DNA from 2 places in the Fictibacillus sp. NPDC058756 genome. Region 1 is predicted to be linked to the other one. Evidence: riboswitches for the same ligand, from Rfam matches in the RefSeq annotation. Region 1 holds a riboswitch; the other holds the start of a gene.
What was found. A riboswitch is a leader RNA that binds a small molecule or an ion and turns the genes downstream of it on or off. The one in region 1 is predicted to bind S-adenosylmethionine.
Positions count from the first base shown of each region.

Region 2: linked by a shared signal. The riboswitch ahead of metK (methionine adenosyltransferase) and the one ahead of mtnK (S-methyl-5-thioribose kinase) in region 1 are both predicted to bind S-adenosylmethionine.

Region 1 is NZ_JBHYPU010000001.1:2,329,908-2,335,721, forward strand. It holds gene ACFW35_RS11745 (pyridoxal phosphate-dependent aminotransferase) at 1-606, opposite strand, end outside; gene ACFW35_RS11750 (carbon-nitrogen family hydrolase) at 713-1,495, shown strand; SAM riboswitch class I at 1,700-1,871, shown strand; gene mtnK (S-methyl-5-thioribose kinase) at 1,959-3,176, shown strand; gene mtnA (S-methyl-5-thioribose-1-phosphate isomerase) at 3,180-4,235, shown strand; gene ACFW35_RS11765 (EAL domain-containing protein) at 4,260-5,814, opposite strand, start outside.
Region 2 is NZ_JBHYPU010000001.1:1,034,520-1,040,333, reverse strand. It holds gene cotJC (spore coat protein CotJC) at 1-288, shown strand, start outside; gene ACFW35_RS05215 (phosphatase PAP2 family protein) at 410-961, shown strand; gene ACFW35_RS05210 (UDP-glucose dehydrogenase family protein) at 1,098-2,426, shown strand; gene metK (methionine adenosyltransferase) at 2,620-3,825, opposite strand; SAM riboswitch class I at 3,987-4,118, opposite strand; gene pckA (phosphoenolpyruvate carboxykinase (ATP)) at 4,380-5,814, shown strand, end outside.

The DNA.
Region 1 (5,814 bases):
AATATCATGCTTTTTTGCAAGTTCAACGGTCTCTTCAAAAAAATCCTTCGTAGCGACACCTGCTGTCGGATTGTTCGGATAGTTTAAGAACATAAGTTTAGCTTCTTGCAGTACATTTTCCTCTAAACGATCATAATCAGGCAAAAAAGCATTCTCTGCTAAGAGAGGCATCGTCTCCATCTTCGCCCCAGCCATTGCGATTCCTGACCAGTAATCAGGATATCCGGGATCTGGAACAAGAGCAATATTTCCAGAATTTAAATAGCACTGAGATAACTCTACTAAACCCGTTTTACCTCCGAACAATACTGCTACTTCTTTTTCCGGATCCAGCGTAACTCCGTATTCTCTTTTATAAAAATCGGCTGCAGCCTGCTTTAAAAAGGAATGTCCGCGAAACGGCGAGTATTTGTGATATGCAGGATTGTCTGCCCCTTCTTTTAACGCATCAACAATATGATTTGGAGTGGGCTGATCCGGGTTCCCTTGTCCAAGATTAATAACATCATAGCCTTGATCCACATAATGTGATACTTTTTTTACAAGTTTAGCGAAAAATTGTTCCGGCAGTTTCCCCATGACCTCTGCCTGTTCAAAACGTTTCAAACGATCACTTCCAGTCTTATTTGAATGTTCTTGAAATTCTAATCAGTTATGTTATACGCTTAAGGAAATTCTGTAAAGACTTTTTTTGGCAGATAGGAGTGTTTTTGTGAAAATTGCATGTATACAAGTCGATGTCCAATTTGGAAATCCTGGAAAAAACATGGAACACATTGAGAAAAAAATTCGTGAGGCAGTTCGTCATCACAAGCCCGACACCATAGTGCTTCCTGAACTTTGGGATACAGGGTATGACCTGACGCGCCTTGACGAGATCAGTGATGAAAATGGGGAAAAAGCAAAAAAATGGCTCAGTTCCCTTGCTAAAGAGTTCGAAATTAATATCGTTGGCGGATCTGTGGCGTTTCGGAAAGGTAATGACGTTTATAATACAATGCTAAGCTTTGACAGAAAAGGTTCGCATATCGGAACGTATTCCAAGGCACACCTTATTACGCTTATGGAAGAAGAAAAATATATTGCTCCTGGCAAAGAAAACGGTATTTTCACTGTTGATGGGATATTGTCTTCAGCTGCGATCTGCTATGATATCCGTTTTCCTGAATGGATACGCATGCCTTTTATAAAAGGGGCAAAAATTTTATTTGTTCCTGCTCAATGGCCAATCCAGCGACAGACTCACTGGCGTGCTCTTTTGATTGCCAGGGCTATTGAAAATCAGTGTTATGTTGTAGCTTGCAATCGTGTTGGAAGCGATCCGAAAAATACATTCGCCGGTCAGTCTATGATCATCGATCCTTGGGGCGATATTGTGGCAGAAGCCTCCGTTTCTGAAGAAAAAATTCTTTCTGCTGAGATCTCTCCTGAATTGGTTGATGAAGTTCGGGCGAAGGTTCCTGTTTTTAATGACCGCCGTGTAGATCTTTACTAAGTGAAACCCCACTAGTGCAAGCGCAGGGGATGCTAACCGCACGCCCCGCGGAAAGCGAGCACCTGGAGTGGAAATCAACACTTTCAATAAGCTTTACGAGAACAGCTACCAAAAAAAAGTTTGACAAATCGTTTCCAAACATTGTAGTATAACGATTATGAATTGCGCGAATATTATTTCGCTTTAACGAACTGAATAATTGGTCTCTTATCAAGAGCAGGTGGAGGGAATGGCCCGATGAAACCCAGCAACCGACCGTAATACCATTGTGAAATGGGGCGCCCGCAAGATATGGGGAGCCGCTGAATTTTTAAGGAAATCAGCGTATGGCACGGTGCTAATTCCAGCAAAACTAATCGTTTTGCTAAGATAAGAGGTGCGGGACAACTGTCTTTCCGGGCCTCTTTTCTAATATGAAAAGAGGCTCTTTTATTTTTTAAAAACATTCCGGGGGGAACATAAAATGACCGCAAAAGTAAAATCAGCATATGAACCATTAAACGAACTGACTGTACTCGATGTAATTAAACCATTGAACTTTTTTGATACAGCCTCTCTAAACGAGCTCGTTGTTCAAGAGATTGGTGATGGCAACTTAAATCTTGTTTTCCGTTTACAAGATCCTGATTCCGAACAAGCACTGATCGTGAAGCAGGCTCTTCCTTATGCAAAAGTAGTTGGAGAAAGCTGGCCGCTTACTTTAGACCGAGCCAGAATTGAAAGTGATGCTTTATTGCAAGAGGCTGAGTCCGTTCCGCACCTCGTACCAAAAGTTTATTACTCCGATCCACACTTAGCCGTAACAGTGATGGAGGATCTTTCAGACCATGTCATATTGCGCAAAGGTTTGATTGAAGGAAATATGTATCCTCTTCTAGCAAAAGACATCGGAACATTCGCAGCAAATACAGCTTTTTATTCCAGTGATTTTTATCTCCACCCTTTCGATAAAAAAGAACAGGTAAAGCGTTTTTCCAACCCTGAACTTTGCAAGATTACAGAGGACTTAGTATTTACAGATCCATTTTTTGACCATGACACTAACGAGTTTCCTGCTGAACTGAGAAGTGGTGCAGAAAAAATTTGGGCAGATCAAGAATTGCTTCGTGAAGTCGCTCAACTCAGATTTTCTTTTTTAACTAGAGCTGAGATTTTGCTGCATGGCGACCTTCATACAGGAAGTATTTTTGTAAAAGAAGACTCGACAAAAGTGATTGATCCGGAATTTGCTTTCTATGGTCCAGCTGGTTTTGATCTTGCACACTTTTTTGCGAATCTGACACTGAATCATCTTTCACAAAACGCACATGCAAAAGAACCGTTCCATCGGGAAAATGTACAGTCCTTCCTGCTGCAAACGATCGAGAAAACATGGGAGACATACACGAATACTTTTACAGAACTATGGCGCGAAAAAGCATCAGATCCTTTTGCTAAAACAGAAGGCGTTCTTGAAAATTTCCTTCAGCACACCTTTCAGGAAACAATCGGGTTTGCTGGCTGTGAAGTAATACGAAGAACGATCGGTCTTGCACATGTTGCTGACCTTGATTCCATTGAACAAAAAGATATAGAACTTTTTTATAAGAAAAAAGCGCTTGAACTAGGAAGCTATCTCATAAAAAACCAAAGAAAATTTAAGAGTATCACTCAACTAACTGACTGGATTAGAGGTGCATAAACAATGAACGTAGCTGAAAAATGGGTCCCTTCTGTTCGATATCGCAGGGATCATCTTCTTATCTTAGATCAGCAGCAGCTTCCGCATCACACTGTATACTTGAATGTAACAAATATCGAACATGTGTGGGATGCTATTTCAAAACTAAAGGTGCGGGGTGCACCTGCAATCGGCATCGCGGCCGCTTTTGGCCTTGTGCTTTGGAGCAACAGCGAGAAGGATAACAACTTTGAATCCTTTTTATCAAAGCTGCAAGTTCAGCGAGATTACCTTGCCTCCTCCCGCCCGACAGCTGTTAACTTATTTTGGGCACTTGACCGGGTAGTTCGCGCGGCGCAAAAGGCCGTTTCGGTAGAAGATGGTAAAGAAAAGATTGAGCAAGAAGCGATCAACATTCAGACAGAAGATGAAAACACATGCCGCAAGATTGGCGAATATGCTCTTTCACTTTTACAGGATGGCGATGCAGTAATGACAATCTGTAATGCTGGTGCCATCGCCACGAGTAAATACGGCACAGCACTGGCTCCCTTTCACCTTGCAAAAGAAAGAGGATTGAATCTCTCCGTCTACGCAAACGAAACAAGACCTGTCCTCCAAGGGGCTCGTTTAACAGCTTGGGAGCTTCAGGCAAATGATATTGATGTAACGCTCATTACAGACAATATGGCAGCACATACCCTTAAAACAAAAAATATAAAAGCCGTTATCGTGGGCTGTGACCGTGTTGCGGCGAATGGAGATACCGCGAACAAAATCGGAACATTCGGATTAGCTCTTCAGGCAAAAGCGCTGGGCATTCCCTTTTATGTCGCTTGCCCTTTATCTACTCTAGATCTAGGAACAGCAAGCGGTGAAGATATTCCGATCGAGGAGCGTCCTGAAGAAGAAGTCACTCATTTAAACGGTATCCGTATTGCACCTGAAGGCATTAAAGTGTTCAACCCTGCTTTTGACGTAACACCCGCTGAGTATATATCAGCCATCATTACGGAAAAAGGTATTGTGAGCGGTAACTACAAAGATTCTCTTTCTGGGCTTAAGAAGGAAAACAATTAATACAACAAACAGCACACCCCGTGGTCAGGATGTGCTGTTTTTCATTTTATAAAATTCATCTAAAAAAAGTTGTGCTTCATTAGCAGGCATCGGTTTACTGATGATATATCCTTGTGCGGTATGGCAGCCATATTCACGAAGAAGCTTCATCTGTTCGTACGATTCAACACCTTCTGCCACAGTAGTTAACGACAAACCTTCACACATCATAATAATAGCCTTAATGATGGCGGCATCACTCGTATTGAAAAAGTCATCACTCAAGTGGCGGATAAAGCTTTGATCGATTTTAAGCGAATCAACAGGAAAATCTTTTAAGTAGCTAAGTGAACTATAGCCTGTGCCAAAATCATCAATCGATAGTTTAACACCTAGTTCTCTTAATTCCTGCATAATACTTATACTGTATTGCACATTATGAATCATCGTGCTTTCGGTTAACTCCAAATGCAGACACTCAGCAGGTATACCTGACGTTTGCAGCGCCTCTTTTACTTCATATACGAATGACAATCTCTGAAACTGCCTTCCTGAAACATTAACAGATATAGAAAGATGGTGTGCACCTTCATCGTGCCAGTGTCTCAGCTGTTTACAAGATTCAAAGAGAACAAATCTTCCAATGTCATCTATCAGGCCAATTTCTTCTGCAAGAGGAACAAACTGCATCGGTGATACAAGGCCAAGTTCCGGGTGATTCCAGCGTACAAGTGCTTCGAAACCTGTGATTCTTTCCGTCTTCATGCAAAGCTGCGGCTGAAAGTAAGGCTGAAGCTCTCCTTTTTGAATTGCCTTTCTTAAATAGCCTTCGAGCTTAAGGCGTTCAAGTGTAAATGCGTTCATTTCGCCAGTGAAAAACTCACGTTTGCCGCGTCCTTTTTCTTTTGCCTTATGAAGAGCAATGTCAGCATTTTTTATCAATACATCTGCATCCATACTATCATCTGGATAGATGCTTATTCCGATCGATGCACTTACGGTATATTCCTGTCCGTCTAAATAGATCGGCATCTTTAGTGCTTCTGCAATTCTGTTTGCTGTGTTTATCACTTCTCCCGGCTTTTCAAGTGTTGGCAGGATCAGCGTGAACACATCTCCGGCAAAACGGCATAAAAGGTCATCTCCTTTTATCGTCTGTCTGAGCTGCTTGCTAACATGCTTTAATACGACATCGCCGATATGGTGACCTAGACTTTCATTTATAATTTTAAAATGGTCAATATCTATAAACATGACAGCTAGTTTATTCTTGGTATGGTGGTTCTCATCCACAAATTCACGAAGCCGTTTCTCGAATTGACTGCGGTTCGGCAAGCCCGTAAGTGAGTCATGAAAAGCAAGTCTTTCAATCTTTTCTTCTGCATTTTTCTGCCATGTTATGTTTTTGCTTATTCCGTAAACGCCAACAACTGCCTTGTTCACAACTATCGGTATGTTTGTAATGCTGCATACGATTTCGGTGCCGTCTTTTTTCCTGATACTCGTAACAAAAGTTTGCGGTTTGTCATGTATGGCAAGTCGAAAATGTTCAACAACCCGCTTATGATCTTTCTTACATACGAAATTTAACGCATGAGCC
Region 2 (5,814 bases), 1.3 Mb from region 1:
CACTACGTTAACCATGACAGCGCTTTGTTTTATCACAATGCGGCAGGCGTACCTTTTACTGCAAGTTACATAGCAGCAAAAGGAGACCCGATTGCTGACCTTTACGAAGATATCGCTGCTGAAGAAAAGGCCCGTGCTACATACCAATGGATTATAAACATGTCAGATGATCCCGATTTGAATGATTCTCTTCGCTTCTTAAGAGAAAGAGAGATTATCCATTCCCAGCGTTTCCGAGAAGCAGTTGAAATATTAAAAGAAGAACGAGACCGGAAAATATTTTTCTGATTTTTACCGTCCAGCGTTTTTGGACGGTTTTTTTTATAAATATTTACACTGCCTTCATTTCCCCATAACAATTGTATTTTATGATGATCATATCAAGCTATAAAATAAAGAGGGGATATTAATGGCAAAAGTTATTAATTGGCTTTATGAAAAAGAATGCACATTTTTCCGGCTTATTAATGGACGAATGCACAGAAGTTCCATGGATCGTTTCTTTCATGTGTGGACTCATCTTGGCGGCGCAACTGCTACGATCTCAACAGCTGTTCTGCTTTTATTACTCCTCCCTGCACACTTAAAATCATGGGGAGCCGTCTGTATGGTTTCACTCATCATCAGTCACATACCAGTTATGATTTCGAAAAAAATTTATCCTCGGAAGCGGCCATACTTGAGCCTGCCCGATACGAATATCGGCGACAATCCGTTGAAAGATCATTCTTTCCCTTCTGGTCATACAACAGCGATTTTTTCCATAGTGACACCTCTAATCCTATTAAACCCTTTTTTGGGAGTGTTTCTGCTTTTCGCAGCTCTTTTAGTAGCTATTTCACGGATGTACCTTGGGCTTCATTACCCTACCGATGTTCTTGCTGGGATTGTTCTTGGTATAAGTTCAAGCTTTGTATCATTATTCTTAGTTAAAGCATTTTTCTTGGCTAACCTTATTTAATATTGGAATTCCCCGTACAGAACTGAGACGCAAAGAAATGGAAAAATCGTGCTCTACCAACTTAGGTAATCTGTTGTTACAATACGTAAAGAAAGCATCATTCAGTCTATACACTATTGTAATAAGGGGAGAAGTAATGAAACTTGGCATATTTGGTGTTGGATACGTAGGACTTGTAACGGCAGCAAGCTTAGCTGATAAAGGTCATACAGTATTCATTCATGATACAGCAAAAGAAAAAATAGCTGCCTTGCAATCTGGAGGCATACCCATATTTGAAGACGGTCTTGAGCCTTTGCTTCACCAGAATTTCAACAGATTATCTTTTACTCATGATGTCCATAAAGTTATTTCTGAATGTGATATTATTTTCATCTGCACCGGCACCCCTCAGGACGAAAATGGCAAAGCCGACTTATCACAGGTGGAGTCTGCTGTAAACGAGATAGCCAGGCATAGTTTATCAGATAAGATTATTGTAATTAAAAGTACTGTTCCCCCTGGTACAACTGAAAAAATGGAGCAGATAGCAAATAAACAAACCAGTGATTCAAACTTTTCTTTTGCCCACAACCCTGAATTTCTCAGGCAAGGAAAAGCAGTATATGATTTTATGAACCCTTCAAGAATTATAATTGGAGCATCAGACAAAAAAGTACAAGAAATATTGAAAAGTTTATACAGTGCTTGGGATGCGCCGATTTTGCAAACAGATGCAAGAAGTGCAGAACTGCTTAAATATGCTGCAAATTCCTTTTTGGCGATGAAAATTTCATACATTAATATGATCTCACAGCTAAGTGATCAATTAGGAACAAACATTGATGATATAGCGTCCGGAATTGGGTTAGATCCAAGGATCGGCAGTGACTTTTTAAAAGCCGGAATTGGTTTTGGCGGCTCATGTTTTCCAAAAGATTTAAAAGCAATTGAAAATGCGGCAGCAGACATTGGTGTTGAACTGCCTTTTATCGGTCAGACACTCGATATTAATGAAAAACAAGGTGAGCTCTTTTTCGAAAAAATAAAGGCTTACGGGAAAGATTTAAAAAATAAGAAAATAACACTCCTTGGACTTTCATTTAAACCAAATACAGATGATATACGCTCTGCCCCATCCATTGTTTTATCAGAAAAACTGGTGAATGAGGGAGCTCGAGTCACTGCATTCGATCCACTCGTGAGAGATTTCCCCGTCGAAGGTGTGCACATTGCTCATTCTTTTGAATCAGCCATAACTGATTCAGAAATTACAGTTATCGTTACTGAATGGGATGATTTTAAAAAACTTTTGCTGGTTGAAAATATTAGGAGAATGAAGCAGCAGCCTGTTATTTTTGATGGGAGAAACATGTTTACTCTTGAAGAGGTCAAAAGTGCTGCTGAACAGTATCCTCTAAATTATGAGTCAATTGGAAGACCTCAAGTTAGCAGTTTAGGTGTTAAAAATCAGATATTTGTATAAAAGGATGCCTGCCATTTAAAAATGGCAGGCTTTTTAATATTATTGTGTTTGAGATGCTGAGTGAAAATCTGATAATCGCACGTTAATTTATTAAATCACACGTTATTTAAAAGATACGAAATTTTCGACAAAGCGCTATATTCATCAAAACAAAAACAGACTCCCATTTATCAGGAGTCTGTTGTTTAACTAATTAAATATTTGCTTGTTTCTTAAGTTCTTCTGCCTTGTCAGTTTTCTCCCATGGAAGGTCGATATCTGTACGGCCAAAGTGACCATATGCAGCAGTTTGCTTGTAGATTGGACGGCGAAGATCAAGCATCTTGATGATTCCAGCCGGACGAAGATCGAAGTTGTTGCGAACTAATTCTACAAGAACTTCTTCTGATACTTTACCCGTTTCAAAAGTGTTTACAGCAATTGATACTGGCTGAGCCACACCGATCGCATATGCAAGCTGAACTTCAACTTTATCTGCAAGACCTGAAGCTACGATGTTTTTCGCAACATAGCGAGCAGCGTACGCAGCAGAACGGTCAACTTTAGTAGCATCCTTACCAGAGAATGCTCCGCCGCCATGACGTGCATAACCACCGTAAGTATCAACGATGATTTTACGTCCAGTTAGACCAGCATCACCTTGTGGTCCGCCGATAACGAAACGGCCTGTAGGGTTGATGAAGTATTTTGTGTTCTCATCAATTAACTCAGCAGGAACAACTGGCTTGATTACTTTTTCTTTAATATCTTTTTGAATTTCTTCAAGTGTGTTCTCTGGGTGGTGCTGAGTAGAAATAACGATTGTATCGATACGTACTGGCTTATCGTTCTCATCATATTCAACTGTTACTTGAGTTTTTCCATCTGGACGCAAGTAAGGAATTTCTTCAGACTTACGTACTTCAGTAAGACGGCGAGATAATTTGTGTGCTAATGAAATCGGAAGAGGCATAAGCTCTTCTGTTTCGTTACAAGCAAATCCGAACATTAGACCTTGGTCACCTGCACCGATTGCTTCAATCTCAGCATCTGTCATAGAGCCTTCTCTTGCTTCTAGCGCTTGGTCTACACCCATTGCGATATCAGCAGATTGCTCATCGATAGAAGTCAGTACTGCACAAGTTTCAGAATCGAAACCGTATTTTGCACGGTCATATCCGATTTCTTTAATTGTTTCACGTACAACTTTTGGGATATCTACATAAGTAGAAGTTGTGATCTCACCAGCAACAAGTACAAGACCTGTTGTAACAGATGTTTCACATGCTACACGTGCATTAGCATCATTAGCTAAGATTTCATCTAGAATTGCATCTGAAATCTGGTCACAAATCTTATCCGGATGACCTTCTGTTACAGACTCAGATGTAAATAAACGACGACTAACTTTTTTGGACAAATTAATATCCTCCCTTAATTGCTTTCAGTATGATACGGTACTTTATTCTTATCTATTTTGCATTGTTTATGTTCTTACCTTGAAAAAGGCATAAAAAAAGCCCTTCCCTGTTTCACATATCATTCACGAGGGAAAAGGTTTAAAATAAAAATGCCTTCATCCTCTTATTGTCCAAGGTTATTTTCACCTTGCAGGTTAGCACCTTTTCATTTTAAGCAGATCCATTAATCTCCGCTTTCATGTCGGTTGCTGGGTTTCATAGGGCCTGTCCCTCCACCTACTCAGAATAAGAGTAGCCGTTCTCGAAATATAATAGCGCAATGACCTCATGATGTCAATAGAAATCCCTTTAATATCAATAGGAAGAAGCTGAATTTTGTATTTTTTTGATATCGCTTTCAATATGATGGAGATTCCTGGTGTATTTAAGCCTTTTTTTTTGGATTAAGAACTTTTCTGATGCGCTTTCATAAAATAGTATACATTATTTAAATTAATGTGTTATACTAATTTTCGAATATATCACTCTAGGATAAAGGATGGTACTGTCTGATATGAATACTTTGGAATTTACGACAACCTTAAATGAACTTGTGACCCGTGAAACAACTCACCAGAACTTGCCTGTTCCGGTTTTAGTAGAGAAATCATTAACAAGAAAAGAAGGCATTCTTACTTCTACAGGTGCACTTCGAGCAACCACGGGGAAATACACAGGTCGGTCCCCTGAGGATAAATTTATCGTTGAAGATGCATCAGTAAAAAAATCCATTGACTGGGGCAAAGTAAACAAACCATTTTCACCTGAAAACTTTGATAAATTATATAAAAAAGTACTTCAATACTTAGGCACTAAAGAAGAGTTATTCTTATTTAAGGGGTTCGCTGGGGCAGATCAAGAGTACCGTCTTCCTATTCAAGTTATTAACGAATATGCATGGCACAATTTATTTGCACATCAAATGTTTGTGCGTCCTAATGAAACTGAACTTGCTTCACATGAATCTCAATTCACAGTAGTTTCAGCTCCTGGCTTCCAAGCAAATCCTGCTGAGGATGGAACAAACTCTGAAACGTTTATTATTATTTCTTTTGAGAAACGAATCGTGTTAATCGGTGGTACTGAATACGCTGGGGAGATTAAAAAATCAGTATTCTCTGTTATGAATTACTTGCTTCCTGAAAAAGGAATCCTTTCTATGCACTGTTCAGCTAACGTTGGAAACGAAGCTGATGTAGCTCTTTTCTTCGGCTTATCCGGAACTGGGAAAACAACACTTTCCGCTGATCCTAACCGACGCTTAATCGGTGACGATGAGCACGGATGGGCTAATACTGGTGTATTTAACGTCGAAGGCGGTTGCTATGCAAAGACAATCGATCTTTCCAAAGAAAAAGAGCCGCAGATTTGGAATGCCATCCGTTTTGGAAGTGTATTAGAGAATGTAATGATCGATGATGATTCCCGTATTGCTGACTATAAGGATTCCACATTAACTGAAAATACAAGAGCGGCATATCCTGTTGATGCGATTCCAAACATCATTCAGCCAAGTGTGGCAGGTCACCCAAATACAATTATCTTTTTAACAGCTGATGCCTTCGGAGTATTGCCTCCAATCAGTAAATTAACAAAAGAACAAGCGATGTACCATTTCCTATCTGGATACACAAGCAAGCTTGCTGGAACTGAAAGAGGAGTTACTTCACCGCAAGCAACTTTCTCAACATGCTTTGGTGCTCCATTTCTTCCGTTGCCTGCAACTGTTTATGCAGAAATGCTTGGCAAGAAAATCGATCAGCATAATGTTCAAGTATTCCTTGTTAACACAGGCTGGTCCGGTGGAGAATACGGTGTCGGAAGTCGTATGAATTTATCTTACACTCGTGCTATGGTTCAAGCGGCACTTGAAGGTGAGCTGACATCTGTTGAAACTGTTTTAGATCCTGTATTCGGACTTCACATTCCAACACATTGCCCTGGTGTTC